3 regions of the Micromonospora ureilytica genome follow, and region 1 is predicted to be linked to each of the others. Evidence: riboswitches for the same ligand, from Rfam matches in the RefSeq annotation. Region 1 holds a riboswitch; each other region holds the start of a gene.
What was found. Region 1 has a riboswitch for cobalamin ahead of cobN (cobaltochelatase subunit CobN). Riboswitches for the same ligand answer to the same signal wherever they lie in the genome.

Region 1 (9,619 bases):
ACCACGCCCAGCCCTTCCAGCCAGTGCGCCATTTTCAGGCCGCCGACGTCCAGCGGGCGCAGCCCGAGGCTCTCGACGAACACCGCCACGCCTGCCTTTGCCTGCGCATTGTCACCAGCGATGAAGACGTTGGGCCGGCCCTTCTCCAGGACGTTACGGAAGATGGTGTTGAATGCCTTCACCACGCTGGCGCTGGCCGGGGCCACCTTGGCAACTTCCTGCGCGATCGAGGTCTCCTCGCTGTGGGCCAGTCCGTCGAACGTGGCGTTGAAGGGGTTGCTGATGTCGACGATGACCTTGCCCGCGAGGGCGTCTCCGTACTCGGCGACGACCGGAACGACACCGTCGTACAACAGGGCCGTGATGACGATGTCCCCGGCCGGGACGGCGCCCCACTTGCCCGTAGTCGCGCCGCCGCCCAGAGCCTTGGCCAGGTCATCGACCTTGGACTGATCGCGTCCCATGATCTCGACGGTGTTACCGCCCGCCACCGCGAGCGTGCCGATGGTACGGGCCATGTTCCCCGTACCGATGAGGGTGATGCTGCTCATGAGGTCTGCTCTCTTCCTGATTCGTGGTGTGTGGTTCAGATGGCGGTGGTGCCGCCGTCGGCGACCAGTTCCAGGCCGTTGACGTAGCTGGAGTCGTCGGAGGCGAGGAACAGGGCGACGGTGGCGATTTCTTCGGGGCGGCCCATCTTTCCCCGGGGGATGAGGGACTCGAATGCGGCCTTGGTTGCCTCGTCGAACAGTTCTTCCTGCTTGGCGGTGGCGACCTGGCCGGGGGTCAGGACGTTGACCCGGATCTTGCGGTCGCGCAGTTCGTTGAGCCAGACGCGGGCCCATGCCTGCTGGACGGCTTTGCTTCCCGCGTAGAGGCTCCAGCCGGGGAAGGCGCCCAGCGAGGCGTTGGATCCGGTCATGAAGATCGAGCCGTTGTCGTTGATCAACGGCAGTGCCTTCTGCACGGTGAACAGGGTGCCGCGCGCGTTGAGCCAGAAGGCGCGGTGGAACTGTTCCTCGGTGATCTCGCCGAGGACGGCGGGTTCGCCCATCCCGGCGCTGGCCCACAGCACGTCGATCGAGCCTTTTTCTCGCTTGACGGTGTCGTACAAGCGGTCCAGGTCGTCCAGTTCGGCCGCGTCACCCTGGACGGCGGTGATGTTGCGGCCGATCAGCTTGACGGCGTCGTCGAGTGCTTCCTGCCGCCGGGCCTGGATGAAGACGTGCGCTCCTTCCTCGACGAACAGTCTGGCGCCGGCCAGTGCCATGCCGGTGGATCCGCCGGTGATCACCGCTACCTTGCCATCGAGCTTTCCCACGATCACTCCGTTGAATTGATGGGTATTCGAAACAGCTCGGTTTGGTTCTTATGCACACCAAGCGGTGTACGTAACGTACCCGGTTGCCGATCGGCGCGCAAGCTACGTACACCGGTCGGTACCGACCCCGCTGCGGAACGCCCGGCGCGCCATGGCGCACCGACGACCATCGGGACCGCTCTGACCTTGCGAACGGATGATCAACTCGAACGCTAGCTATGTATACTGGTCTGTACCCAGCGACCTATACTGAAGGCATGACGGAGTTGGAGAAGGGCCCCCAGGGCCGACGCCGCGGCAGGGGCGCACGCGAACGCATCCTCAGCGCGTCACAGCAGCTATTCCGCGATCACGGCATCAACCGCACCGGCATGGACCACCTCTGCGCCGTGGCCCAGGTGTCCAAGCGCACGGCCTACAAGCACTTCACCAGCAAGGACGAACTCGTCGCCGAATACCTGCGCCGATTCGATCCCGACGTCATGCCCGGAGTGTTCGACCGAACCGACCTCACACCCCGCGAACGACTCCTCGCCGCCTTCGAGATTCCCGCCTCCACGCCCCTGTGCCCTTACATCGCGGCGGCCGTCGAACTCCACGACCCTCAACACCCCGCATCCCAGTACGCACGCGACTACAAGACCGCCATCGCCGCCCGACTCACCGAAACCGCCCGCGAAGCCGGCGCCAGCAACCCCGAACAACTCGGCGAACAACTGGCGCTGCTCATCGACGGCGCCTCGGCCCGCACCCGAGTCCTCAACAGCGAATCCTTCCCCACCGCCGCCGCCATCGCCGCCGTCCTCATCGACAACGCCATCCCCGCGTCATCTCCTCGGCAGCCCAGCAATGACCGCGGAACCACCGGGTCTGCTCCCGTTGTGGTGAGAGGCCAATGACGGCCCGACCGGGCCGGCGCGGACGGGGACATCGACTGGCTGGTGTCGGTCGACTCCAGCGGATCGTGCGAGGCCACCAGCACGCCGCTGGCGCTAAAGGGGGCGCCGAGAATCGGACGAACCATAAGATCACGCCCTCGGTCAAAGTCGAGGTGCACTGACCACCAAGATTCACCTCGCCCGCGACGGCCTGATCCCTGAAAGCGCCGACCAGCAGGCCAACCGCCGCCGACGCGGCAACCGTGGCGGCCGGCCACCGACGTTCGACAGGCAGCTCTACAAACGACGCAACGTCGTCGAACGTCGCTCAAGCAGTGCCACAGCGTCGCGACCCGCTACGACAAGACCACGACCTCATTCCAGGCCGCAGTCACTATGGCCGCGCTACTCCAATGGTTGTGAACCATTGAAGACACGGCCTAGCGCAGTGAGCCCGCGATCTCGATCGCCTCGGTCTTGGTGAGGTCGCCCTCGAGCCGGTAGCTCACGTCGTTGTCCTGCCAGATCAGGGTCGAGGCGGCCAGTCGGGCGGTCTCACTGCGGATTCCGCCCGCCCGATCCACGTAGGACAGCACGTGTGGGCCGTCGACCCACACGGCGAAGTCGCCGTTGACCTGGACCCACTCCGCACCCGGCGGGATGACCTCCTTGTGAAAGGACAGGTTGAGGCGACCGTCGAACGCGTCGACACGCAGCGCGCCCCCGTCGTAGAGCAGCGTCGCCACCCGGTACCGGCCCGTGGCGTCCGGACCGGCGACCAGCACCCGCTCGGGTGGGCCCAGCCTCGCCGGCAGGCGGATCGGGAACCGTACTGCCCGTTGCGCCTCGTCCAGGGCGACGGCCCGCTGCCCGGGCAACGGCGACGCGGTGCCGCCGGGCGGCGTCGGGGCGGGCGCGGTGGCGATGCTGACACCGGCGAAGCGCAGCAGCCCCGCGACGGCGTCGGCGATGGCCACCCGCGTCGGCGGCAACACCACCGCCACGATCAGGGCGACGAGCGCCGCCGCGACGAGCGCACGCCACCGACGCGCGGGCCTGTCGAGCCGTGCGCGGACTTGGGCGCGCACGTCGGGCGGCTCGGGCGTTTCCAGCCAGGCGGAAAGGTCACGCAGTTCCCGTTCGAGGTCACCCATGCCGGACCTCCGCACTGTCGAGCAGGCCGCGAAGCTTCGCCAGCGCCCGGGACGTGCGCGACTTCACAGTGCCCCGGGGCCAGCCCAGAGCCGCCACCGTCTCCTCCTCGGTGAGATCGAGGAAGAATCGGCAGACGATCACCTCACGGTCGCGTACCGGCAGTTGTCGCAGGGCCTGCACCAGCGACGCCCGGCGCTCCCCGGCGAGGACCGCGCCGACCGCGTCGTCCTCGACGACCTCGGAGGCCGGGTCCGCTGCCGCCGCTCGCAGGACGAGCCCGTCGCGCCGGCCACGGGAGCGGTGCAGGTTGCGGGTCTCGTTGGCGACGATCGTGAGTAGCCACGACCGGAACGACGAGTCGCCGCGAAAACGGGACAACTTCCGGTACGCCTTCACAAACGCCTCCTGGATGACGTCCTCGGAGTCCGAGCCGGCGCCGAGCAGCACCGCCGTCCGGTACGCGGACGCGGTGTGCCGGGCGACCAGGAGGTTGTACGCCTCCAGGTCACCTGCCCGAGCGCGGGTGACGAGCGCCTCGTCGTCCAGGGGAGCCTCCGTTCGGATCACACTCATGACACCGCCCACCCGCCGCGGGTTCCACCCGGCCTTCCCGACGCAGGTCAGCTGTCTCCCATCCGGCGTGCAGCGTATTGCCAGGAATGGGTGCTGCACTGGAGGGGCGTCGAGGAGAGGGGCGGGGCATGAGCTGGTTCAACCGCCGGTCGCGGGGTGCCGAGGCAACCCCGACGAAGCTGGACCGGGAGGCGACCCGCGACGACCTCGCGGCGCTGGAGGCGTTCGTCGCCACCCGGCGCGGGGTGGAGTTCTACCTGGAGCCGGAGACGACCGCGACGGACACCACGGTGGTGGCGATCGCCCACGACGGCGAGTGGATCCGCCGCCGTACCGGAACGCCGCGTGCGGCCGGCACTATCGCCCGCAAGCACGCGGTGCCGCTGTACGAGGCAGCGCGCACCGGCTACCCGGAGCGGATGCGGACCTGGAGCCGGGCCCACCCGGAACGCCACGCCCGCTGACCCTGGCGTCGCTCGGCCCTGGGCGGGCGTCGCTTCGCTCCGGGCGTGTGTCGTTCGGCTCCTTTGGAGCTGAATCGTTGGTGACATCGCCGTACGTCCCAGCCGGGAGTCAAGGCGGCTGAATCGTTTACGACATCAGCTCCAAAGGGCCCGCGTGGACACTCGCCCCCTGCTACCGCACCACCCCACCCCACCCCTGCCACGGCAACACTCGACCCCCGCGCACCGATATTTCCGCAGGTCAATGTGGTGGGCGTGGCCGGGCGACGCCGGGGTCCGCGTTGACCGGCGGCGCGGCGGTGTGGCAGCATTCGCGGCCTGACGGCAGTGAAGGAAGTCGGTGCAATTCCGACGCGGTCCCGCCACTGTCACCGGGGAGCGATCCCCCCTCGTGAGTCACGGCCGTGTGTCTGCGGTTGGAAGGCCGGGGGAGAGCGTCGATCCGGAAGCCAGGATACTTCGGCCGTCGGGACGTACCCCAGGGCGTGGACACCCGAGGAGGACCCGATGACGCACGGCGTCTCATTCATCGACGATCATCGTCGTATTGCGCTCCAGGCAGTGCGTTCCAAGGACACCGGCCACCGGCACCGTTGAGCTGATCGCCCGACGCTGTCCGGCCCCGACGCCCGCGTCGGTGCGCCGTTCGCCCGGGCCGTCGTACCGGCTGACGCCGTACCCACCCGCATCGTCCCCGGTCGCCCTCGTGGCGGCCCAGGACGTCACTTTCCGGAGCCTGCCGTGCGCATCCTGCTGCTGTCCACCGCCGACACCGACCTGCTGGCCGCCCGTGCCAGCGGCGCCGACTACCGGTTGGCCAACCCCGCGCGGGTCACCGTCGAGGAGGTGCCCGCCCTGCTCGACGGCGTCGCCCTCGTCGTCGTACGCCTTCTCGGCGGTCGGCAGGCGTGGCCGGACGGCCTCGCCGCGGTGCTCGCCACCGGCGTGCCGACGGTCGTGCTCGGCGGCGAGGCGCTCCCCGACGCGGAGCTGATGGCCATCTCCACGGTGCCGTCCGGAGTCGTCACCCAGGCGCTGGCCTACCTGGTCGAGGGCGGGCCGGAAAACCTGGGGCAGCTGGCCCGGTTCCTGTCCGACACGGTGCTGCTCACCGGTGAGGGGTTCGCCCCGCCCACACCCACCCCGTCGTACGGCGTGCACGGCGACCACCCCACCGATCCGGGCCGGCCCACAGTGGGAATCGTCTTCTACCGGGCGCACGCCCTCGCCGGCAACACCGACTTCGTCGACGTGCTCGCGGACGCCGTCCACAAGGCCGGCGGCAACCCGCTGCCGATCTTCTGCGGCTCACTGCGCGGGCTGACCGCCGGCGCCGGCCCACTCGGGCTGTTCGCCCGCTGTGACACCCTGCTGGTCACGGTGCTCGCGGCCGGCGGCGCGGTCGCCGCGGACGCCTCCGGTGGCGGCGACGAGGACGCCTGGGACGTGGGCGCCCTGGCCGCCCTGGACGTTCCGGTCATCCAGGCGCTCTGCCTCACCAGCACGCACGCGCAGTGGGCCGACAGCGACGCCGGCCTGTCCCCGTTGGACGCCGCCATGCAGGTGGCCATCCCCGAGTTCGACGGCCGGATCGTCACAGTGCCGTTCTCGTTCAAGCAGATCGACGCCGACGGGCTCTCGGTCTACGCCGCCGACCCCGAGCGGGCCGCCCGGGTCGCCGGGATCGCGGTGCGTCACGCCCGGCTGCGGTACGTGCCGCACGCCGACAAGCGGGTCGCCGTGGTGCTCAGCTCGTACCCCACCAAGCACGCCCGGGTCGGTAACGCCGTCGGGCTGGACACCCCGGCCTCGGCGGTCCGGCTGTTCGCCGCGCTGGCCGAGGCCGGCTACGACCTGGGTGACGCGCCGCCGCCCGACGACGGCGACGCGCTGATCCACGCGCTGATCGCCGCCGGTGGTCACGACGTGGAGTGGCTCACCCCGGAGCAGTTGGCCGCCGCCGAGGCCCGGATACCGGGGCCGACGTACCGGCGCTGGTTCGACCAGGTCCCGGCCGAGCTGCGCGAGCGGATGCGGGAGCACTGGGGTGAGCCACCGGGCGAGCTGTACACCGAGGGCGGCGACATCGTGCTCGCCGGGCTGCGCTTCGGCAACGTGGTGCTGCTGATCCAGCCGCCCCGCGGCTTCGGGGAGAACCCGATCGCCATCTACCACGACCCGGACCTGCCGCCCAGCCACCACTACCTGGCCGCGTACCGCTGGTTGACAGCGCCCGTCGCGGACGGCGGCTTCGGCGCGGACGCCGTGGTGCACCTGGGCAAGCACGGCACCCTGGAGTGGTTGCCCGGCAAGGGCCTCGGCCTCGCCGCCGACTGCGCGCCCGACGCGGTCCTCGGCGACCTGCCGCTGGTGTACCCGTTCATCGTCAACGACCCCGGCGAGGGCACCCAGGCCAAGCGGCGGGCGCACGCCGTGGTCGTCGACCACCTGGTCCCGCCGATGGCCCGCGCCGAGACCTACGGCGACCTGGCCAAACTGGAGCAACTGCTCGACGAGTACGCGACAGTGCAGGCCCTCGACCCGGCCAAGGTGCCCACCGTGCGGGCCCAGATCTGGGACCTGGTGCGCGCCGCCGAGCTGCACCACGACCTGCACGCCGAGGCCATGCCCGACGCGGACGACTTCGACGACTTCGTGCTGCACCTCGACGGGTACCTCTGCGAGGTCAAGGACGTGCAGATCCGCGACGGGCTGCACATCCTCGCCGACGCGCCCACCGGCGAGCCACGGGTCAACCTGGTCCTCGCGGTGCTGCGCGCCCCACAGATCTGGGGCGGTGCCCGCGCCCTGCCCGGCCTGCGGCAGGCCCTCGCCGTCGCGTACTCCCTCGACGAGCAGGAGCTGCTCGCGACGCCGGGACAGCGCCTGGCGCTTCCCCCGGCGCTGACCGACGTGGTGGACGGACCGGCCGGCACCGCCGCCGACGCGATCGACCTCATCGAGGCCCTCGCGCGGCGGCTGGTCGTCGGCATGGAAACCCTGGGCTGGGCCGTGGACACCGTCGACGCCGTGGTGGCGGAGGTGACCGGTCGGTCGATCCCGGACGTCGCCGCGGTGCTGCACTTCGCCGCCACCGAGCTGGTGCCCCGACTGGACCGGACCACCGACGAGCTCACCAACACCCTCGGGGCGCTGGACGGCAGGTTCGTGCCGCCCGGCCCGTCCGGCTCACCCACCCGCGGCCTGGTCAACGTGCTGCCCACCGGCCGCAACTTCTACTCGGTCGACCCGAAGGCCATCCCCAGCCGCAACGCCTGGGACGTCGGGGTGGCCCTCGCCGACTCGCTGCTGGCCCGGCACCTCGCCGACACCGGCGCGTACCCCCGCTCGGTGGGGTTGACCGTGTGGGGCACCAGCGCCATGCGGACCCAGGGCGACGACATCGCCGAGGTGCTCGCGCTGCTGGGCTGCCGGCCGGTCTGGGACGACAGGTCCCGGCGGGTCACCGGTGTCGAGGTGGTGTCGACCGCCGAGCTGGGCCGGCCCCGCGTCGACGTCACAGTGCGCATCTCCGGCTTCTTCCGCGACGCGTTCCCGCACGTCGTGGCGTTGCTCGACGACGCCGTCCGGCGGGTCGCCGCCCTGGACGAGCCGGACGAGGAGAACTACCTGCGGGCACACGTCACCGCCGACGTCGCCGAGCACGGCGACGAGCGGCGGGCCACCGCCCGGATCTTCGGCTCCAAGCCCGGCGCGTACGGCGCGGGGCTGCTGCCCCTGATCGACGCCCGGACCTGGCGCAGCGACGCCGACCTGGCCGAGGTGTACGCGGTGTGGGGCGGTTACGCGTACGGCCGGGGCCTGGACGGGCGGGAGGCGCGCGCCGACATGGAGCGCTCGTTCGCCCGGATCGCGGTGGCGGTGAAGAACCAGGACACCCGCGAGCACGACATCGTCGACTCCGACGACTACTTCCAGTACCACGGCGGGATGGTGGCGATGGTCCGCCACCTCACCGGCACGTCACCGCAGGCGTACGTGGGTGACTCGGCGATGCCGCACGACGTGCGCACCCGCACCCTGGGCGAGGAGACCCGACGGGTGTTCCGGGCCCGGGTGGTCAACCCGAAGTGGATCGCCGCGATGCGCCGGCACGGCTACAAGGGCGCGTTCGAGCTGGCGGCCACGGTGGACTACCTGTTCGGCTACGACGCCACCGCCGGGGTGGTCGACGACTGGATGTACGAGCACCTGGCCGCCGCGTACCTCTTCGACGACACGACCCGGGAGTTCCTGGAGAAGTCCAACCCGTGGGCGCTGCGAGGCATCACCGAACGGCTGTTGGAGGCCGCCGACCGGGGGCTGTGGGCCAAGCCGGAACCGGCCACCCTCGACCGGCTGCGCGACACGTACCTGGCCAGCGAGGGCGACCTGGAGGACCGGGCATGACCGAGACCGTCACCACCACCACGACCTACCCGTTCAGTGCGGTGCTCGGCATGGCCGACATGCGGCTGGCGTTGCTGCTCAACGCGGTGTCCCCGGCGATCGGCGGGGTGCTGGTCCGTGGTGAGAAGGGAACCGCCAAGTCCACAGCCGTGCGGGCGCTCGCCGCGCTGCTGCCGCCGGTGCGCCGGGTGGCCGGCTGCCGTTTCGGCTGTGACCCGGCCGAGCCCGACCCGGCCTGCCCGGACGGCCCGCACCCGGCCGACGCCGCCGCCGAGACCCGCCCGGCCCGCCTCGTCGAGCTGCCGGTGGGCGCCGCCGAGGACCGGGTGGTTGGCGCGCTGGATCTGGAGAAGGCGATCGGCGAGGGGGTACGCGCCTTCGAGCCGGGCCTGCTCGCCGCCGCGCACCGGGGGGTGCTCTACGTCGACGAGGTCAACCTGCTGCACGACCACCTCGTCGACCTGCTGCTGGACGCGGCGGCGATGGGCCGCAGCCACGTCGAGCGGGAGGGCGTCTCGGTCAGTCACGCGGCCCGGTTCCTGCTGGTCGGCACGATGAACCCGGAGGAGGGGGAGCTGCGCCCGCAGCTGCTCGACCGGTTCGGGCTCACCGTGGAGGTGGGTGCCAGTCGGGACCCGGAGATCCGGGTCGAGGTGGTCCGCCGCCGGCTGGCCGCCGACGCGGACCCGGTCGGTTTCGCCGCCCGCTGGGCCGACGCCGACGCGGAGATCGCCGGCCAGGTGGTCGCCGCCCGCCGCCGACTTCCCGGGGTACGCCTGCCGGACGCCGCTTTGCGGCAGATCGCCGAGGTGTGTGCG
Region 2 (9,619 bases), 610 kb from region 1:
CCACTGGTGCCCGTCCAATCCGGTGCCCCCACGGGGCCTGTCCATCCCGACGAGTCGACCCGCCCGCCACGGGACGCCACCGCTGACCCTGCACGGGCGCAACTATCAGCACCGGTCCCGGATCAGACACTGTCCGCGCGTCTGGCGCACTGGCTCGCGGCCGAGCAGGTGGTCGCCGATGTCGTGAGAGTTATCGAAGCCAGATACGCCATGCCACTGACGGTGGGTCTTCTCCACACGCCCGTCGGCAGCGACCACGTGCCGGGCACCAACACCATCGTCCTGTCCCCGAAGTACGCCGCGCCGGAGCTCGCCGCCGTCGCGGACAAGCTGATTCTGTACCGATTGGCCACAGCATTCGAGCACCTCGGCGTGGACACATCCACCGAGGAGGCGCTTCTGAGGCACAACGAGGTTCAACAACAGCTGTGGGTGTTGGCCAATCCGCCTCCTAAGCCGCCGTCCGCGGACGTCTACCGGTTCTACCACGGCACCAACCGGTGCAACTATTACGGCGACGGCATCCAGGCCACGGGGCTGATGCCGGGCAAAGCCGGCAGCGACATCGGTTGTAAGCGCTGGGAGAAACACGACGTCGTCAGCGAGAGCAAGGACAAGGGCTGGAACACCGTCACCCTCGACTTCAACCTGGCACTGTCCTACGCCCGGCAGCACACCGAATGGGCCATGGGGAAAAGACGCGGCGAGCCAACCCTGCGCGACGTCGCCGACGAGGGCGGGATCGTCCTCGCCTTCGACATGCCGAAAAGCGCCCTCGACGGCAACGACGCGTGGCGACACGACCACAGCGGCGACCCGAACAACTTCCAGACCAAGGAAGAGATACCGGCGAGGAGAATCCGGGTGGTGGAGGAGTTGGGTATCCCAGGGCCGTTGAAGGCCGTCGCGCCACCGCCGATTTCCACCCCGGCCCCGAAGGCGGCGAGCAACTCGGCGGCGGGCGCCGGGCGACGCCGCGACGTAGGAGCGCCAACCGGGAGTTGACCTCGTTCTCCATCTGACGCGAGCTGAGACGCTCAGGGCTTGGGCACCACTTGGAGGACGCTGTCCCCATTGACTCTCGCGGCGCCGGCATGGAGGCGGCCAGGTTGCAGTAGCCCGGCAGCGCATCCACACCGATCACGATGGTGTCGACGGATTGCTCCCCGGGCCTGCCGGATGGTCGAACCCTTGCGGGCCGTGAAGGTAGCCAACCCGGGAACGGGTGGGACCCGTCGTGCCTCGGCCTTGAGGTCGTCCCGGGTGCTGAACGATCGGTCAGGCTCGCGGCTCCGACGAGGTTCGCGCTCATCGATTTTCGCGCCGGCCCGATGCCGGCACCCGGAGGCCCCCGCACCACCCCTAGACCGTCCTTGGAGGATCGGTCTAGGGGTGGGGCCGGCACTCACCTGGCATGCCGCCCGCGCTGCTAGGTGAGTGCTGCTGCGGTTCATGCGACACGCCGAACTGATCGCTCCCGCGGTGGTCCTCAGCTCGATCGCTCCACGTCCGTTGTCTCACCCGCGGAGCCGTTCTCGGCCTGGGCCTCAATGAGCGGGCCGTAGTAGGGCAGCATCACCAGTCGCAGGCACAGCCGTCACCCTACGAGCGGCGCACCACGGAGGAGTTGCAATCCTCGCTCACGGCCGTGGCGTTGTTGGGGTCCGCTGTGGAGCGCCGCACAACCAGCGCCAGCCCGGCGACGACGATGGCGGCTGCGGCCAGCTCCGTCACGCCGACGGGCTCATCCAGCAGCAGCCACGCCGCGCTGAGCCCGAAGACCGGCACCAGGAGGCTGAACGGCGCCACCCGTGCGACCGAGTACTGTGCGATCAGCCGGTTCCAGATCCCGAAGCCGACTAGGGTCGACACGTACGCGATGTACGCCACGGCGAGCAGCCCGCGCCACGACAGGCCGGTGATCGCATCCAGCACCGCCTGTCCGCCGTCGAGCACGCCGGCCAGGCCGAGCAGCGGTAACGGTGGTACCAGGCTCGACCAGACCAGCAGCGAGAGCGGTCGCGTCTCGCCGCTAGCCCGCATGACCAGGTTTGCCGTGGCCCAGCTGGCCGCCGCGAACAGCGTCAGCGCGAAGCCGATCACCGTGGCGTGGCCGCCGCTGCCGATTGCCAGCACCCCGATCCCGACCGATCCGACCAGTACGCCGGCCACCTGCGCCCGCGCCGGCCGCTCGCCGAGCACTGCCGCCGCCAGCAGCACCGACATCAGCGCCTGCGCCTGCAGCACCAGCGAGGCCAGACCGGCGGACATGCCGGCTGCGAGCGCAGTGAACAGTGCGCCGAACTTCAGGACGCCGAGCACCAGCCCGTAGGCGATCACGTAGCGGAGGCGGGCGCTGGGGCGTGGCACCAGGAAGACCACCGGCACCGCCGCCGCGACGAAACGCAGCGCGGTCAGCACGAGCGGCGGCAGGTCGCGCAGGCCGAGCTCGATGACGACGAAGTTGACGCCCCAAATGGCGGCGACGAGCACGGCGAGAAGTCGGTGCGATGTTTTCACGCCGGCTACGCTGCCGGAGGAAATGCTTAAGGACCAGTTCAATGTTCTTCACTGCCGCTGTAGCGTGGCTACATGAATCTTGACGCACGTCGGCTCCGCGTGCTGCACGAGGTCGCGCTGCGCGGCAGCGTCACCGCCGCCGCCGCGGCGCTGCACGTGACTCCGTCGGCGGTCTCACAGCAGCTCGTCCAGCTGTCCCGTGAGGCCGGGCACGAGCTGGTCGAGCGGGCCGGGCGCGGGATCGTCCTCACCCCGGCCGGCCAGGTCCTGGCCAGCCACGCGAAGGACGTGCTGGACGCGGTGGAGCAGGCGGTGGCCGGGCTCGCCGCGCTCCGCCACGGGGTCAGCGGCACGGTGCGGGTCGGTGCGTTCGCGTCCGCGGCCGGCGCGCTAGTGGCACCCGCCGCCGCCCGCGCGCGGGCGAAGCACCCAGAGCTGGACGTGCGGGTGATCGAGGCCGAAGACCAGCAGAGCCGCCTCGACCTGCGCTCCGGCTCCCTCGACGTGGTGGTGCTGCAGGAGTACGACCACGTGCCCGTGCCGCTGGTCGACGACCTGGACCGGCATCCGGTCACCACCGACCCGATGCACCTGATCACTCCAGTCGATTGGCGCCGTCGCACCGGACGGCTGAGCGAGCTACGTGACCTGCCATGGATCGCCAGCGCCGAACACACGCCGTGCCTGCGGTCCACGTTGCACGCTTGCCGGCTCGCGGGCTTCGAGCCGGACATCCGGCACCGTGCCGTCGACTTCGCGCTCACGCTGGACCTCGTCGCGGCCGGGCTGGGCGCTGCGCTGGTGCCGGAGCTGGCGCTGCGCCACGTGCCACCCGGGGTGCACGTGGAGCCACTGGTCGAGCCGGTCACCGAGCGACGCATCTTCGCGGTCACCCGCGCCCTCGGCGGCACGCCGCAGCGGCCCGCGGTGGACGCCCTCCTGGCGGAGCTGAGCGGCCCGGCCGGCGTCCCCCATGGCAGCTTCCGCCGATCATCGCCTGACGTACGTGCTTCGACCGCCGATCGATGCATGCGGCCATGATCGGGGCAACAAGATGCCGCCAGTCTGCACGCGCTCCTGTGGTCGACCTGGTGCGACCGGCCTGAGCGTCTCACCGCCGCCGGCGTCCCCGACCAGGTCGGGTTCGCGCTGACCGTCGCCGAGAGCCGCCGACTCCTCAACGCCTTCGTCCTCGCCACATCGCTCTCGCCAGAGCACACCCTGCACTGGTCCCGCTGGCGACGAACATCCCAAGCCCGCGCCCGCCGATCCCACTACCAGCGCAGACAGGCCAAGTGACGTTGGAGTACTAAGCTGTTTCGATGTCCATTCGGGCGGTCAGTCCATCGCGGATCTGGAAGAGGTGGACGAAGCGCGCCGTCGACAACGGCGACCCTTCCGGCGTGCGGACCGTCTGGTCGACACGAACCGCGATACGCCCATCACCCAGCTCGACCGGCTCGCTGGGCTCGTCGTGGGTGTGGACCCGGGTCCACTGCTCAAGCCAGTAGCGGCGGAGCGCATCCTTGCCGTGCAGCCTGACATCGCCGTCCGGCCAGTCGACGTCGTTGGTCAGCAGGGCGAGCAGGCCGTCGGCGTCCCGGCGGTTGTAGGCGGCGTACATGCGCCGCACCAGCTCCGGCGGCCTGGTCATGAGAGCCCGGTCAGGATGTCGGCGACGGCCTGCGGGTCGGACAGGAACGGATGGTGGCCCGTCGGCAGTTCGACGACCTTGCCGGCGCGGCGGGAGAACTCACGCTGCGCCGATGCTGGGGTGCCGCGATCGTCGGCGCACACCACATACGTTGTCGGCAGGTCGCGCCACGCCACCTGCCGCACCGGCTGCTGGGTGACGGCAATCGTCTGCCGGATCAGGCGAGCCGCACCCTCGCGGACGATGTCCGGCGGGCAGTCCTGCATGAGGGTCTCGGCGAACAACTGCGGTACCGCGCCGAACGTGCCGCCCTCAGGGTCGAAGTCGAGAAACGGCGGCGGTTCCGGAGCGCCAAAGGTCGACAGCGACTCGCCCGGCTCGGGCAGATAGCTCGACACAAAGACCATGTGCCGCACCGATGCGACGCCCACTGCGGCCTCGGCCGCGACGATCCCGCCATAGCTGTGTCCCACGACCACCGTCGGCTCATCGCCCGCGGCCAGCACCGCCCGCACCGCCGCGACGTCCTCCGGCAGGCCGGGACCGTTCGAACCGGCGGGCCGGTCGCCCTCACCGCAGCTCGGCAACGCCGGCGCGACGCTGCTGATGCCCCGCTCGCGCAGTGCTTCGGCGGTCGGGTGCCACCACCAGACGCCGTCCCGGACACACGCACCGTGCACGAATACCACTCGCATCTCTGACTCCTTCTCCGCTGGGATCAACGTTAGACGTACCGCCAGTTACGTGAAAAAGTGTGGCGGTGGGACGTCACAAACAACCCGAGATCCGCGACCGCATCCTCGACGCCTGCGTCGATCACGCGCTCGCCCACGGCCTGCCCGACCGTCTCGAACCGTTGGTGAAGGCGACGGGCTGCTCGACCCGCATGCTGATCTACCACTTCGGGACGCGCGACGCGCTGCTGCGCGAGACCCTGCGCCGGGCGCGGCAGCTTCAACGCGAGTTCTACGGCGACCTGTTGTCCCCCAAGCCGGGCGAGCCTTACCTGAGCACGCTGCGGCGCGCGTGGCAGGCCATCACCGGCCCCGAGGGCCGCCCCTACCTCAGCATGTTCGGCAAGCTCCGCCAGGACGCTGAACAGCAGTTGTGGCCGAATTTCCGGCGCGAGGCCACCACCGACTGGCTGCAGCCTCTCGAGGACGGCATGCGTACCGTCGGCCGCCCCGAACTCGCCACCCTGGTGCTGGCCGTCATCCGCGGCCTCATCATGGACGTCGAGGCCACCGGCGACACGCCACGAGCCGATCGCGCCTTCGACGATTTCCTGGACGCGCTCGTCCTGGGACATCGGTTAACCGCGCCTCAACGTCGATACGCAGACGCACTCTCTTCGACATGAGCCGACTCCGCCCTACCGCCTCCGCGGGGTGCCAGCGCTGACGCCTTCGGGTCCACCGAAGAGGTCACCACAGAGGATGCGCTGCTCATGGCGCCGCGAGTGGGATCGGTGTCTCAGATGACGGAACTACGGCGGACTCCAGCAAGCTCACCCGCAACGCTCCACATCGATCTACGGCACGTGCAGGCGCAGCGTGAGGCAACCCGAGACGCCAGCCGGCATCAGCCACCCTGGGAACAACGCCACCTGACCACTTCGCCTTCACGAACGGCTCTGCTCAACCGGCGACGTCCACGATGACCTTGCCCTCGGCGGTGCCGTCCGCGACCAGCCGGTGGGCGTCCATGACCGTGTCGAGCGTGAACTCGCGCGGATCCAGTCGCGGGCGCAGGGCACCGGCATCGGCCAGCGCCGCGATCTCGCGCAGGATGTCGCCGTGGTGTTCGCGGCCGCGCCCGGTGAGCATCGGCAACAGGGTGAACACCCCGGAGTAGGTCGCGCCTCGGAACGACAGCGGGGCGAGCGAGTGCGACCCCCAACCCAGTGCGCTGACGACGTGCCCGTGATAGGTGCGTACCGCCGCGAACGACGCGTCGAGCGTCGCGCCACCGACGGTGTCCACGACGATGTCGAACCCCTCGCCGCCGGTGTGCCTGTCGACGTACTCTTCGACCTTGCTCGTGGTGTAGTCGATCGGCACGGCGCCCAGGCTCTCGATCACCCGCATGCTCGCCGGCCCGCCCGTGGCGTACGCATCGGCGCCGCGCGCCTGGGCAAGCTGCACGCCCACGTAGCCAACCCCGCCGGCACCGCCGTGCACCAGCACCTTCTGCCCGGCGTGGACTCCGGCCCGGTCGACCAGCCCCTCCCAGGAGGTGACCGCCGCCAGGGGCAACGCGGCGGCCTCCCGCATCGAGAGTGCCTTCGGCTTGCGGGCCAGCAGTCGAGCGTCCACGGCGGCGTACTCGGCCAGTGAACCCTGGAGGTCGCCGACGCCCCCGCAGAGCCCGTACACCTCGTCTCCCGGCGCGAAGCTGGTCACCTCCGTGCCGATCGCCGCGACGACGCCGGCAAGGTCCAGGCCGAGCACCGCAGGCAGCTCGACACGCGCGTGCGCGGCCTTTCCTGCCTGGATCTTCGTGTCGAGCGGGTTGACACCGCTGGCGACGATCCGCACCAGCACCTGCCCGCGCTTGGGAGTGGGTTGATCGATCTCCTCGACCGTCAGCGGAGCGTCGAACTCCCGCAGCACCGCAGCGCGCATAGCCATCCACACTCTCCGTGATCGAGGTTTCACGTGGACGCTATCCGACCGGATAGGCGGCGGGGCGGGTTCCTCGGACCGCGCCAGCGCCGCAACGGGCGGACCGCGCACGGGTCAGCCGTCGTCGGCGCCGTCGAGCAGCGCGCGCCGCAGCGCCAGCCGGTGCTCCCGGCGGATCTCCGCCTCCCGGTAGCGTCGCCGGTCCCCGTCGGTCTCCGGTAGCAGCGGCGGCACGGTACGAGGCTGGCCGTCGTCGTCGATGGCGACCATGACCAGGTGGGCGGTGGCCACGTCGGTGGGCGGCACCGCCCGGTCCCACCGGTCGGCGGTCACCTTGACCGCGACCTCCATCGAGCTGCGGCCGGCCCAGGTGATCCGGGCGTCGACGTGCACGACGTCGCCGACCCGCACCGCGCGGAGAAACGCCGTCTCGTCGATGGCGGCGGTCACCGCCGGCCCGTCGGAGTGCCTTGCGGCGACCACACCGGCGACGGAGTCGATGAGGTTGAGGATCCGGCCGCCGTGCACCGTACCCATCAGGTTGGTGTGGTGCTGGTCCATGATCTGCGAAAGGGTCAGGTGCGACGCCGACGGCGCTCGGCCGGCGATCGTGGTGGTGTCGTGCACAGCGGTAGTCCGTCCCTCGGGAAACCACACCGCCGGGTCGCGGACACACGCTGACGAGGACCTGGCCGCGCACCACACGCACGGCCCGTCACCCGCTCAGCCCACCCGCGAGGCCGACGGCAGCGCACACGGTTGTGTACGCGGCGCCGGCAGGTCTTCGGACTCGCGGGCCTGACCGGTGGTGCCGGTCCCCTACTGGCCGTCGCTTCCCAGGCCACATGGCCCAGTGCTGATGACGGCGGTCGTTCCCACTCACCGCTGCGGGGCAGCCCCGGATTTCCACCGGGTTCCCTCTTACGACGCCCCGCCGGTCACGACGGGGCGAACCAGCGCCGTCGGCAGCATAGCTGGCCAGGGGATCTGTCCATCCGGGGCGTCCTGCCGCGGCGACGGATGGCCTGATCGTCAACTTTTGTCATCTGAGGAAGAAGATCCTCACCTATTGAAAAAAGTCTCGCGAGGGTGAGGATATCCAGATGCGTCGTCTCCCCCAGACTTGCGGGCGGGTGGTCTCGGGCCTCCTCGCGTTCCTCCTCGCCTCGGCGGTCGCCCTCCTCGCGTCCGCCCAACCCGCCGCAGCTCACGGGACGCTCGCCATGTCCACACCGGCGAGCGGCGCCACCGTGCGCGAGCCGTTGACGTCGGTGCAGCTGTTCTTCACCGAGAAGGCCGCCGCCAACGCGTTCTTCACGATCACCGCCCCGGGCGGCACCCGTGTCGACAACGGCTGGTCGCAGGGGGAGCCGAAGCCGCTGGAGAAGCCGGTACGGGAGTACTTCCTGGTCAACGGGCAGTTCGAGCCACGGGAGTACACGACGGGGTTCCCCGCGGTGGTGTCGGTCGCCCACCTGCCCGCCAAGGGCCAGTACTCGGTGAGCTACCTGTCGGTCGCCTCGGACGGCGACACCGTGCGGGGCACCCTGACCTTCCGCTACGACGGGCGGGTGACGGCAGCGCCGAAGGGGTGGAGCCCGCCGTCGACCCAACCGGACCCGGCGCTGGTGGCCGCCAGCGAGCAGCACAACACGTCCGGGCAGGCCTCGGCGGTGCCGACCACAGCGGACGATCCGTCGAGCCCGCCGGCCGCAGCGGCCCCGTCGACCGGGTCGACCGAGAAGAGCGGTCCAGGGGCACTGGCCTGGGCCGGCTGGGCGGCGGCTGTCGCGGTGGCCGGGGCGGTGGCCGGGTTCGTCGTCTGGCGTCGCCGATCCGCCGGCACACCCACCGGTCGGGGCCGTACCTCGGCGGCGGCCTCCGGCCGACGCGGCGGCGGCGCCCGTGCCACGAACAGGACCGGCACTGGCAAGACCGTCGGCGGCAAGGCTGCCGGGGACAAGGCTGCCCGGGACAAGGCCGTCGGCGGCAAGGCCGGCGCTGGCAAGACCGTCGGGGGCAAGGTCGGCGTCGTCGCGCGTACCGCGAGCGACAGGCGGCGGCCCGCCACCGTGCCGGCGGCGCGCAAGGGCAACACGGTCGTCACGGCCCGTACGGGCGTTGCTGTCGATCCGACGCCTACCGATCAGGTGACCGAGGCCCTCGCCAGCACGGACGGCGAGCCGACGGTCGACCCCGGACCGCAGCCCGACACGGACCTCGCCGCCGCGACGCCTGGGTCCCGGTTGAGCAACACCCACCTGGCGCTGTTCGTCGGTGGCCTGGTGATCGCTCTGTTGGCCGGGTTCGGGTTGGCCCGCATCGGCACCGCCGACGAGAGTCCGGCGACCGGCAACGCGCGACCGGCAGCCGGTGGACCGCCCGCCTCGGACCAGGTGGGCTCTGCGACCGACGGGCACCAACACCCGGCCGGTACGGGGCCGCACACGCATCGGGGTGACGACGCGACGGGCGCGACGCTGGCGACCGGGACGACGGTCAGCGCCGGTGGGTACACCCTGCAACCGCTGGAGCGGTCCCAACCCCCTGGTGTACGCGCCGACTACCGGTTCCGCATCGTCGGGACCGACCGGCAGCCGGCAACGACCTTCGCTGTCGTCCACGACAAGCCGTTGCACATGATCGTGGTCGGCCGCGACCTGTCCGGCTACCAGCACCTGCACCCGACGATGGCGCCCGACGGCACTTGGAGCGTCCCCCTGACGCTGGCCCGCCCCGGCGGCTACCGCGTCTACGCCGACTTCTCCGTCACCGCGGCCAACGGCACGCAGATCCCCCTCGTGTTGGGCGTCGACCACAC
Region 3 (9,619 bases), 550 kb from region 1:
GACCGGCAGCGTCGCGTGGGTCACCCGCCCGGCGACCGCGGTCGCCTCGACCATCCCGCCCTCGTGTACGCCGTCGTTCGCGGTGCCGGTGAACCGGTAGTGGCCGGGCGGCACCTCCAGGTCGAGGTACCCGTTCGGGAAGGCTCCGGCGGGTTTGGTGCAGGTGAAGCCGAGCTCCAGCGGGTCCTGCACACAGAAGTCCCGCACCTCGGCGCCGGTGGCCGCGTCGGCCGCGACGAACCGGATCCGGCCGGCCGGAGGTAGCACGTCGTTGACGACGAGCCGGCCACGGGCCGGGACGGTGACAGCTCCCCAGGGGAATCCGAGCCGGCTCGGGTAGTAGCGGGGCCGGAACACGCCGGGCAGCTGGTTGGTGATCCGGTAGCGCCCAGCCGACACCCCGGACACCCGCCACCGGCCGGCCCGGTCGGTGGTGGTCGAGTAGGTCGGCTGCTGGGCGCCGGAGTCCGGCGCGAGGGTGACCCTGACCTGGCCGGCCGGTCGGCCGGAACGTTCGGTCAGGGTGCCGCTGACGGTCGCGGCGGCGCCACCGGCCCGGACCGGCGCGACCGGACCCAGCACCGCGTCGACCCCGAGCAGCAACAGCGCGGTCAGCGCCGCCAGCAGGAGAGTTCCGGTATATCTGGTGGGACGTGCTACTCGACTGTCCATCGTGCTGGCACCTCCGGAATCGGCGAAGCCCGGCTCGCTTCGCGCACATCACGGCAGCCTAACCACGGCTCTCACCACTGCATGTCAGGTGACGAACACGGACAGTGTCGGTTTTCGAGGCATCTGCGTGAGGCGCGGAAACGCCATAATGCATGGCTCTGGTAATTGCCAAAGACTTGCAACTGTGCGACCGTGTTGATCAACGGTTGCGGCGCCGCGCCCACCCAACCATTGATTCCTCCCCACACCACAGGAGCCCTCTGTGACCCGGATGCGTCCGACCTTCCGACGCCTCGTGGCGTCGACCGCGGCGGCGGGGATGCTCGTCCTCGCCGGATGCTCGGCCCCGGCCACGCCCGACGGCACATCCGGCAGCGCGACGCTCGTCGTCGCCACCTCCGACGAGCCGGACGCGTTGAACCCAGTGCTCAACTACGGCGTCGACGGCGCCTCGCTGATCTTCGACGGCCTCGTCACCCGGGACGACGACAACCGCCTCGTCGCCGGTCTGGCCACGGCGTTGCCGGAGCTGTCACGCGATGGGCGCACCGTGACCGCGAAGCTCCGCGACGGCGTGCAGTTCCACGACGGCACCGCGCTGACCGCCCAGGACGTGGTCTTCACGTACCAGGCCGTCCTGGATCCCACTGTCGACTCGACGCTCCGCTCCGACCTGGACATGGTGGAATCGGTGACCGCGCCCGACGCCGCCACCGTCGTGTTCCGGCTGCGCTACCCGTACGCGCCGTTCCTGCAGCGACTCACCCTCGGCATCGTGCCGGCCAAGCTGCTCAGCGGGCAGGACATCAACACCGCCGGGTTCAATCGCAAGCCGATCGGGACCGGGCCGTACCGGGTCGAGTCCTGGACGCCGGGCGACCGCCTGGTGCTCACGGCCAACGAGAGCTACTTCGGCGGCCGGCCGAAGAACAACCGGGTGGTGGTCGCGTTCGTCGCCGACGACAACGTCCGCGCCCAGCGGATGCGGGCCGGCGAGTTCGACGCCGCCGAGTTGCCGCCGAAGCTGGCCTCCGGCTTCGACGCCGACGCCACGTACCGGGTGCAGCGGGTGCCGACCGCCGACTACCGCGGCGTGATGCTGCCGACGGGCAACCCGGTCCTCGCCGACCCGGCGGTCCGGCGGGCACTCAACCTGGGTGTCGACCGGGCCGCGATGGTGTCCGGGCTCCTCGGTGGCGCCGGCGAACCGGCGTTCGGCCCGATCCCGCCGACCTCCGAGTTCGCCGATCCGTCGATCGTCGGCAAGCCCACCGCCGACCCGACGGCGGCGGGAGCGCTGCTCGACGCTGCCGGCTGGACCCCGGGTCCCGGCGGGGTGCGCGTCAAGGACGGCCGACCGGCCCGGTTCACGCTGATGTACCCGGCGAGCGACACGCTGCGCAAGGACCTGGCCCTCGCCGTCACCGCCGACGCGAAGAAGATCGGCATCGAGGTGACCCCGGCGGGGCTCACCTGGGACGCCATCGACCCGCGAATGAAGTCCGACGCCCTGCTGATGGGCTACGGAACGCCGTTCGACCCGGACTTCGTCTCGTACAAGCTGTTCGGCTCGCGGTTCGCGGGGCAGGGCTACTTCAACCCCGGCTCGTACCGGTCCGAGGTGACCGACAGTGCCCTCCAGGAGGGTCGCGACCAGATCGACCCGGCCCTTCGCAAGGCCGCGTACGCGCAGTTCCAGAAGCAGCTCGCCACCGACGTACCGTGGCTGTTCCTCACCTACCTGCGGCACACCTACGTGCTGAAGTCCTCGGTGCGGGGCGTGGCCCCCCGGGTCGAGGCGCACGAGCACGGGGTGGCTAACAGCATCTGGTGGAACATCGACACCTGGACCCGGTCGTGAGCCGCTCCGGTCGCCTGGCCGGGGCCGGCGCGGTGGTCCGGCGTCGACTCCTCGTCGCCGTGCCGGTGCTCGCCGCGACGAGCATCGGGATGTTCGCCCTCGGCGCCGCCTCGCCGGTCGACCCCGCGAAGCAGTACGCGGGCGCGGCGGCCTTCACCGCCAGCGAGGAGAACCTGGCTCAGCTGCGCGCCAACTGGGGCGTCGACGACCCCCTGCCCGTGCAGTACCTGCGCTGGATCGGCAACCTGGTCCAGGGCGACCTGGGCTGGTCGACCAGCCGCCACGAGCCGGTCGCCGCGGTGCTCGCCGCCCGGGCCGGCTGGACGCTGCTCCTGATCGGCGTGACCCTCGCCCTGGTCCTGGTCGCGAGCCTGCTGCTGGGCGCGCTGGCCGCGTACCGCCGGGGTGGGCTGTTCGACCGCGCGTTGCGGACGGCCGCGTACGCGGTCGAGTCGATGCCGGTGTTCTGGTTGGGCCTGGCCGCGATCGCCGTGTTCGCGCTGGCCCTGGGGTGGCTGCCGGCGGGCGGGCTCACCGACGTCACAGCGACCAGCACCTCCTGGGCCGATGTGGCGCACCACCTGATCCTGCCGGTCGGGGTGCTGGCCGTGTCCCAGGCGCCGTGGTTCGTGCTGTTCGTCCGGGACGCTGTCGCGGAGAGCCTGCGCGACGACCACGTGCTCGCGGCGCGGGCACGCGGGTTGCCCGGTCGGACGGTGCTGTTCGGGCACGCGCTGCGGACCGCGCTGCTGCCGTTCCTCACCCTGGTCGGCACCCACCTGCCCGAGCTGGTCGGCGGGGCGGTGCTGGTCGAGACGGTCTTCTCGCTGCCGGGCCTCGGCGCCGTCACTGTCGCCGCCGCGCTGGGCAGCGACTTCCCGCTGCTGGCGGCGATCACGCTGGTCACCACCGCTGTGGTGCTGGCCGCGAACCTCGCGACCGACCTCGCCTATGCCGCCGCCGACCCGAGGGTACGACTCGATGGCTGACCTCGCCGCCCGACCGCCGCTGCTCCGAGTGGCCCGGTCGCGGCTGCGGCTGCGGCTGCGGCCCGGCCAGGCTGGCGCCGTCGCGGCCGGTCTGGTCCTGCTCGTGGCCGTCGCCGGCTCGCTGCTCGCCCCGCTCGTCTGGCCGCTCGACCAGAGCGCTGTCGCACTGGACCAGACCCGGTTGGCGCCGTCCTGGACCCACCTCGCCGGCACCGACGACCTGGGCCGCGACGTGGCGCACCGTGCCGTCTACGGACTGCGGGTGTCGCTGCTCGTCGGCGCGGTCGCCGCGCTCGTCGCCACCGTCCTCGGGGGCGTGGTCGGCGGAATCGCCGGCACGCTCGGCGGCCGGGTGGACCGGATCCTGATGCGGATCGTGGACACCATCGCCGCGATGCCGCACCTGCTGCTGGGCATCTTCATCGTCGCCATGCTGCGGCCCAGCCTCGGTGCGGTGATCGCCTCCGTCGGGCTCACCCACTGGCTCTCCACCGCCCGCATCGTCCGATCCGAGTTGTTGAGCCTTCGGACCCGACCGTTCATCGACGCCGCCATCAGCGGCGGGGCCGGCCGGCTCCGGGTCCTCACCCGGCACCTGCTGCCGCACGTCCTGCCCCGGCTGGCGTTGGCCACCACCCTGATGATCCCGCACGCGGTGTGGCACGAGACCGCCCTGTCGTTCCTCGGCCTCGGCCTGCCGCCGCACCTCGCGTCGCTGGGCAACATGATCAATGACGGTCAGGGGTCGCTGCTCACCGGCGCCTGGTGGGCCAGCCTGGCACCGGGCGCGGTCATCGTCGTGGTCACCCTCGCCATCGCGGTCCTCGCCGCCCGTTGGCGCGACCGCCTCGATCCCCGGGTCCGAGCGGAGCTGCACCTGTGACCACCACCGAATCCGTTCCCGCTTCGGCGCCTTCCCGCGCCGTGATGACCCGGCCGCTGCTCGCCGTCGACGGCCTCGGCGTCGAGTTCCGGCTCCGGGACGCACGCGTGCGCGCGGTCAGCGATCTCAGCCTCACCGTCCGGGCCGGCGAACTGTTGGCCATCGTGGGCGAGTCCGGCTGCGGCAAGTCCGTCCTGGCCCACGCCCTGCTCGGCCTCCTGCCCGGCAACGCCACGACCACCGGCCACGCCGTGCTGCACCACCCCGGCGCCGACCCGGTCGACCTGGTCACCTGCGGCCAGCGCCACCTGGCCCGGCGGGTACGCGGGCGTCGGGTCGGGCTGGTCCCGCAGAGCCCGGCCACCGCCCTGAACCCGGTCCGCACCGGACGGCGACTGCTCGCCGAGACGCTGCGGGCGCACGGCCGTGACCGCGCCGACGCCGACCACCTCGCTGTCGACGTCGGGCTCGACCCGGCGGACCTGGACCGCTACCCCCACGAGCTGTCCGGCGGCATGGCGCAGCGCCTGGTCACCGCGCTCGCGCTGGCACCCGACCCGTCGCTGCTCATCGCCGACGAGCCCACCACCGGGCTGGACCGGCCGCTGGTCGACCACACCCTCGACCTGCTGCGCCGTCGCTGCGACAACGGCGCCTCCGTCGTGCTCATCACGCACGACCTGGCCGCCGCACGCCGGGTCGCCGACACCGTCGCCGTGATGTACGCCAGCCGCATCGTGGAACACCGGGACACCGACGAACTCTTCACAGCGCCGACCCACCCGTACGCCTCGGCGCTGCTCGACGCCCTGCCGGACCGGGCCTTCCGGCCGGTGCCGGGCGACCCGCCGATGCTCACCGCGCTGCCCCCCGGGTGCGCGTTCGCGCCCCGCTGTCCACGCCGCACCGACACCTGCGCGGACCGACCACAGCCGACGCCGGTCACCGGTAGCGGCACGGTGGCCTGCCACCACCCGATCGTTTTCGGAGCCGTCACGTGAGCAGCACGCACCTCCTCGCCGACCGGGTGACAGTCGGGTACGGCCGCCAGGTCGTCCTCGACGACGTCACAGTGCGGATCGACCGGGGAGAGACTGTCGGACTGCGCGGGCCGTCCGGCTGTGGAAAGTCGACACTGGCCCGGGTCCTGGCCCTGCTGCACCAACCCGATCAGGGCCGGGTCAGCATCGACGGCACCGCTGTCGACGCCGTCCGGTACGCCGTGCCGGTCGCCCTACGGACCCGCGTCGCCGCCCTGTTCCAGAGCCCGCGCGCGGCCGCCGACCCTCGACTGAGCCTCACCGACCTGATCGCCGAACCGCTGCGCGCCACCCGGACGCCCGAGTCGGTGGTCCGGGAACGGGTGGCCGAACTCGCCGACCTCGTCGGCCTCACCGCGGATCTGCGCGGCCGGCGTCCCCACGCGGTGTCCGACGGGCAGCTGCAACGCGCCTGCCTCGCCCGTGCCCTCGTACACCGCCCCGACTACCTGCTCTGCGACGAGGCCACCGCGATGCTCGACGCCTCGACCCAGGCGCACGTCGCCGCCGTCATTCGCGATTACCAGCGTACGCAGCGCGCCGGTGTCCTGGTCATCACCCACGACCAGACCCTGCTGGACCGCTGGAGCGACCGGATCGTCGACCTCGATCGTCCGGCGTACGAGACGGTCTCCTCGAAATGAGCGGTGGACGCTGCGGCGTCCGCTGGGTCCCACCATGTGTGGGACCCAGCGGACCGTCAGGCGGGCGGTGACTGGGCGGTGTCGGCCAGGAGCAGGGACAGCTCCCGGACCAGGTCGTCCATCGTCTGCCCGCTCTGCGCCTTGACCAGGCCGAGCGCGAGGTCGGCCAGGAGATAGAAGCCGAGGGTACGGGCCTGCTCAGAGCTGAACGCCGACATCAGCGCCTCGGCGCCAGCGAGGTCACCGCGGTGTTTGGCCGCGATGACCCCGGCGGCGCGTTGCACGATCTCGGCGGCCTCGGGGGTGTACCCGCTCACGCCGGGTCAGATCTTCGGGGTCGCGGCGCGGGCGGCGTCGAAACGGGCGGTGACGTCGGTCCAGTTGACCAGGTGCCACAGCCGGTCCACGTAGTCCGGGCGCACGTTGCGGTACTGCAGGTAGTAGGCGTGCTCCCAGGCGTCGAAGACCAGGACCGGGGTGGAGCCCTGCCCGACGTTGCCGTGGTGGTCGTAGACCTGCTCCACGATCAACCGTTGGCTCAGCGGCTCCCAGGCAAGCACGCCCCACCCGGAGCCCTGCACGCCCTTCGTCGCGGCGGACAGCTGGCCGGCGAAGCCGTCGAAGGAGCCGAAGTGCTCGTCGATCGCCGCCGCCAGCTCACCGTCGGGACGGTCACCGCCGTCCGGGGACAGGTTGTTCCAGAAGATCGAGTGCAGCACATGCCCGGACAGGTTGAACGCGAACGTCTTCTCCAACCCGACAAGCGTCGCGTAGTCGCCCTTGTCCCGAACCTCGGCAAGCCGGTCGAGCCCATCGTTGGCGCCCTTGACGTACGCGGCGTGGTGCTTGTCGTGGTGCAGCTCCAAGATCTCCCCGGACATGGCGGGCTCGAGTGCCCCGTAGTCGTAGGGCAGGTCGGGCAGGTTGTACACGGCCATCAGGTACGTCCTCTCACTGCTGCCATAGTTTGGCTGTTGCCATTATCTTGCAACAAGGGCCCGCATGTCGGGAGGGGGCGCGATCGATAGTCGAAAGGTCGGACCGGACGCCGTACGATGGGCGGCAGTGCTGGTTCGCCCCACCGTCGTGGTGGGGCGTCGTAAGAGGGAACCCGGTGCAAGACCGGGACTGCCCCGCAGCGGTGAGCGGGAACGACCGCCGTCATACGCACTGGACACGTGAGCGTCTGGGAAGCGACGGCCAGTAGGAGATCGGTGCACGCCGATCGTGCCCGCGAGTCCGAAGACCTGCCCGCACCGCGTACGCGTCCGCGTACGCCGCCACCGGCCTCTCGGGAGGGCCTGAGCGAGGCCCGGTCATCGGCCGGTGCCCTGCCGTTTCCTTCCCGTGTGGTCGGGGGTAGACCTCGAGGGAAGGACACCCGTGACCACACCGTTTGGGCTGAGCACCGTGCTCGGCTACCCCCGCATCGGCCCGCACCGAGAGCTCAAGCACGCCGTCGAGTCCTACTGGGCCGGCCGGATCGACGCCGACGCTCTACAGGAGACCGCGGCCGGCCTGCGCGCCGAGGTGTGGCGCTCGCTGCGCGACGCCGGTCTCGACGCCGTGCCGTCGAACACGTTCTCGTTCTACGACCAGGTGCTCGACACCACGGTCCTGATCGACGCGGTACCGGACCGTTTCCGCCACCTCGGCCTCAGCGACCTGGACACCTACTTCGCCATGGCTCGCGGCACGGCACGGGAACCGGCTCTGGAACTGACCAAGTGGTTCGACACCAACTACCACTACCTGGTGCCGGAGGTCGGCCCGGACACGGTGTTCACCGCCCGCCCCGACAAGGCGGTGCGGGAGTACGCCGAAGCCAAGGCCCTCGGCGTCGCCACGCGGCCGGTGCTGGTCGGGCCGGCGACCTACCTCCTGCTGTCCAAGGCCACCGGAGACACTCCGGAAGGGTTCCGGCCGTTCGACCGACTCGATGACCTCGTCGCGGTCTACGCCGACATCCTCGGCACGCTGGCCGACGCTGGGGTCGCATGGGTCCAGCTCGACGAGCCCGCGTATACCGCCGACCGCACCTCGGACGAGATCGCCGCGCTGCGTGCCGCGTACCGTCGGCTCGGCAGCGTGGAACACCGGCCCCGGTTGTTCGTCGCGTCGTACTTCGGTGACCTCGGCGACGCGCTGCCGGCGCTGCTGGGCACTCCGGTCGAGGCGGTGGGCATCGACCTCGTCGCCGGGCCGGCGAACCTGAAGAGGCTCGCCTCCGCCGGGCCGCTGCGGAGCAAGACGATCGTCGCGGGGCTGGTCGACGGGCGCAACATCTGGCGTACGGACCTGCGCGCCGCCACCGCGACCGGGGCGGTGCTGACCGGGCTGGCCGACCACGTCGCGGTGTCGACGTCGTGCTCGTTGCTGCACGTGCCGGTGGACCTGGCCGCCGAACCCGACCTCGATGACGACCTGCGTGCCCGGCTGGCGTTCGCCCGGCAGAAGGTCGACGAGGTCGTGGCGCTCGGACGCGCCCTACGCGACGGCGTCGGCGTCCTACCCCCTCCCCCACCCGCCGCACCGGCAGCCTGGCGCAACGACGCGGTCCGCGCCCGCCTCGACGCGCTGCGGCCCGAGCACGTACGACGGGGGCCCTACGCGGAGCGAGCCGCCAAGCAGCAGGCCCGACTGGGCCTTCCGCCGCTGCCCACCACCACCATCGGGTCGTTCCCCCAGACGCAGGAACTGCGCCAGGCCCGGGCGGCGCACCGGGCCGGCCGCCTCGACGACGCCGGTTACGCCGAGCGGATGCGCGCCGAGGTCGCGCACGTCATCGCAGTGCAGGAACGACTCGGGTTGGACGTGCTGGTGCACGGCGAGCCGGAACGCAACGACATGGTGCAGTACTTCGGGGAACAGTTGGCCGGGTTCGCCGCCACTGTCAACGGCTGGGTGCAGTCGTACGGCTCCCGCTGCGTCCGCCCACCCATCATCTACGGCGACGTCACCCGGACCGGCCCGATGACCGTCGCCTGGTCCACCTACGCGCAGTCGCTGACGAACCGGCCGGTCAAGGGCATGCTCACCGGCCCGGTGACGATCCTGGCGTGGTCGTTCGTCCGCATCGACCAGCCCCTCGTCGACACCGCCAACCAGGTCGCCCTGGCCCTGCGCGACGAGGCCCGCGACCTGGAGGGCGCCGGCATCCGCGTCATCCAGGTCGACGAACCCGCCCTACGGGAGACGCTGCCGCTGCGCCGGGCGGATCAACGCACGTACCTGGACTGGGCCGTGGGGGCGTTCCGCCTGGCCACCAGCGGAGTCGCCGACGCCACCCAGATCCACACGCACCTGTGCTACTCCGAGTTCGGTGAGGTCCTGCCCGCGATCGACGCCCTCGACGCCGACGTCACAAGCATCGAGGCGTCCCGGTCGAAGATGGAGATCCTCGACGACCTGCGCACCACCGGCTACCAACGCGGTGTCGGGCCCGGTGTGTACGACATCCACTCCCCCCGCGTACCGGAACAGGCGGAGGTCACCGACGCCCTGCGTCGCGCCGTCGCCGCAGTGCCCGC

Region 2: linked by a shared signal. The riboswitch ahead of IW248_RS06215 (acyl-CoA thioesterase) and the one ahead of cobN (cobaltochelatase subunit CobN) in region 1 are both predicted to bind cobalamin.
Region 3: linked by a shared signal. The riboswitch ahead of metE (5-methyltetrahydropteroyltriglutamate--homocysteine S-methyltransferase) and the one ahead of cobN (cobaltochelatase subunit CobN) in region 1 are both predicted to bind cobalamin.

The regions. Positions count from the first base shown of each region.
Region 1 covers NZ_JADOTX010000001.1:2,033,604-2,043,222, forward strand. Annotated here, with positions in the region: gene IW248_RS08915 (NADPH-dependent F420 reductase) at 1-551, opposite strand, end outside; gene IW248_RS08920 (SDR family NAD(P)-dependent oxidoreductase) at 587-1,321, opposite strand; gene IW248_RS08925 (TetR/AcrR family transcriptional regulator) at 1,579-2,220, shown strand; gene IW248_RS08930 (hypothetical protein) at 2,640-3,353, opposite strand; gene IW248_RS08935 (RNA polymerase sigma factor) at 3,346-3,927, opposite strand; gene IW248_RS08940 (hypothetical protein) at 4,056-4,391, shown strand; cobalamin riboswitch at 4,697-4,873, shown strand; gene cobN (cobaltochelatase subunit CobN) at 5,133-8,801, shown strand; gene IW248_RS08950 (magnesium chelatase subunit D family protein) at 8,798-9,619, shown strand, end outside.
Region 2 covers NZ_JADOTX010000001.1:1,421,133-1,430,751, reverse strand. Annotated here, with positions in the region: gene IW248_RS06250 (hypothetical protein) at 169-1,005, shown strand; gene IW248_RS06245 (EamA family transporter) at 1,603-2,493, opposite strand; gene IW248_RS06240 (LysR family transcriptional regulator) at 2,593-3,561, shown strand; gene IW248_RS06235 (nuclear transport factor 2 family protein) at 3,830-4,174, opposite strand; gene IW248_RS06230 (alpha/beta hydrolase) at 4,171-4,869, opposite strand; gene IW248_RS06225 (TetR/AcrR family transcriptional regulator) at 4,935-5,534, shown strand; gene IW248_RS06220 (zinc-dependent alcohol dehydrogenase family protein) at 5,812-6,804, opposite strand; gene IW248_RS06215 (acyl-CoA thioesterase) at 6,913-7,359, opposite strand; cobalamin riboswitch at 7,557-7,771, opposite strand; gene IW248_RS06210 (copper resistance CopC family protein) at 7,902-9,619, shown strand, end outside.
Region 3 covers NZ_JADOTX010000001.1:1,485,627-1,495,245, reverse strand. Annotated here, with positions in the region: gene IW248_RS06545 (carboxypeptidase-like regulatory domain-containing protein) at 1-672, opposite strand, end outside; gene IW248_RS06540 (ABC transporter substrate-binding protein) at 944-2,533, shown strand; gene IW248_RS06535 (ABC transporter permease) at 2,503-3,522, shown strand; gene IW248_RS06530 (ABC transporter permease) at 3,515-4,405, shown strand; gene IW248_RS06525 (ABC transporter ATP-binding protein) at 4,402-5,406, shown strand; gene IW248_RS06520 (ABC transporter ATP-binding protein) at 5,403-6,089, shown strand; gene IW248_RS06515 (superoxide dismutase) at 6,146-6,406, opposite strand; gene IW248_RS06510 (superoxide dismutase) at 6,413-7,027, opposite strand; cobalamin riboswitch at 7,142-7,358, shown strand; gene metE (5-methyltetrahydropteroyltriglutamate--homocysteine S-methyltransferase) at 7,473-9,619, shown strand, end outside.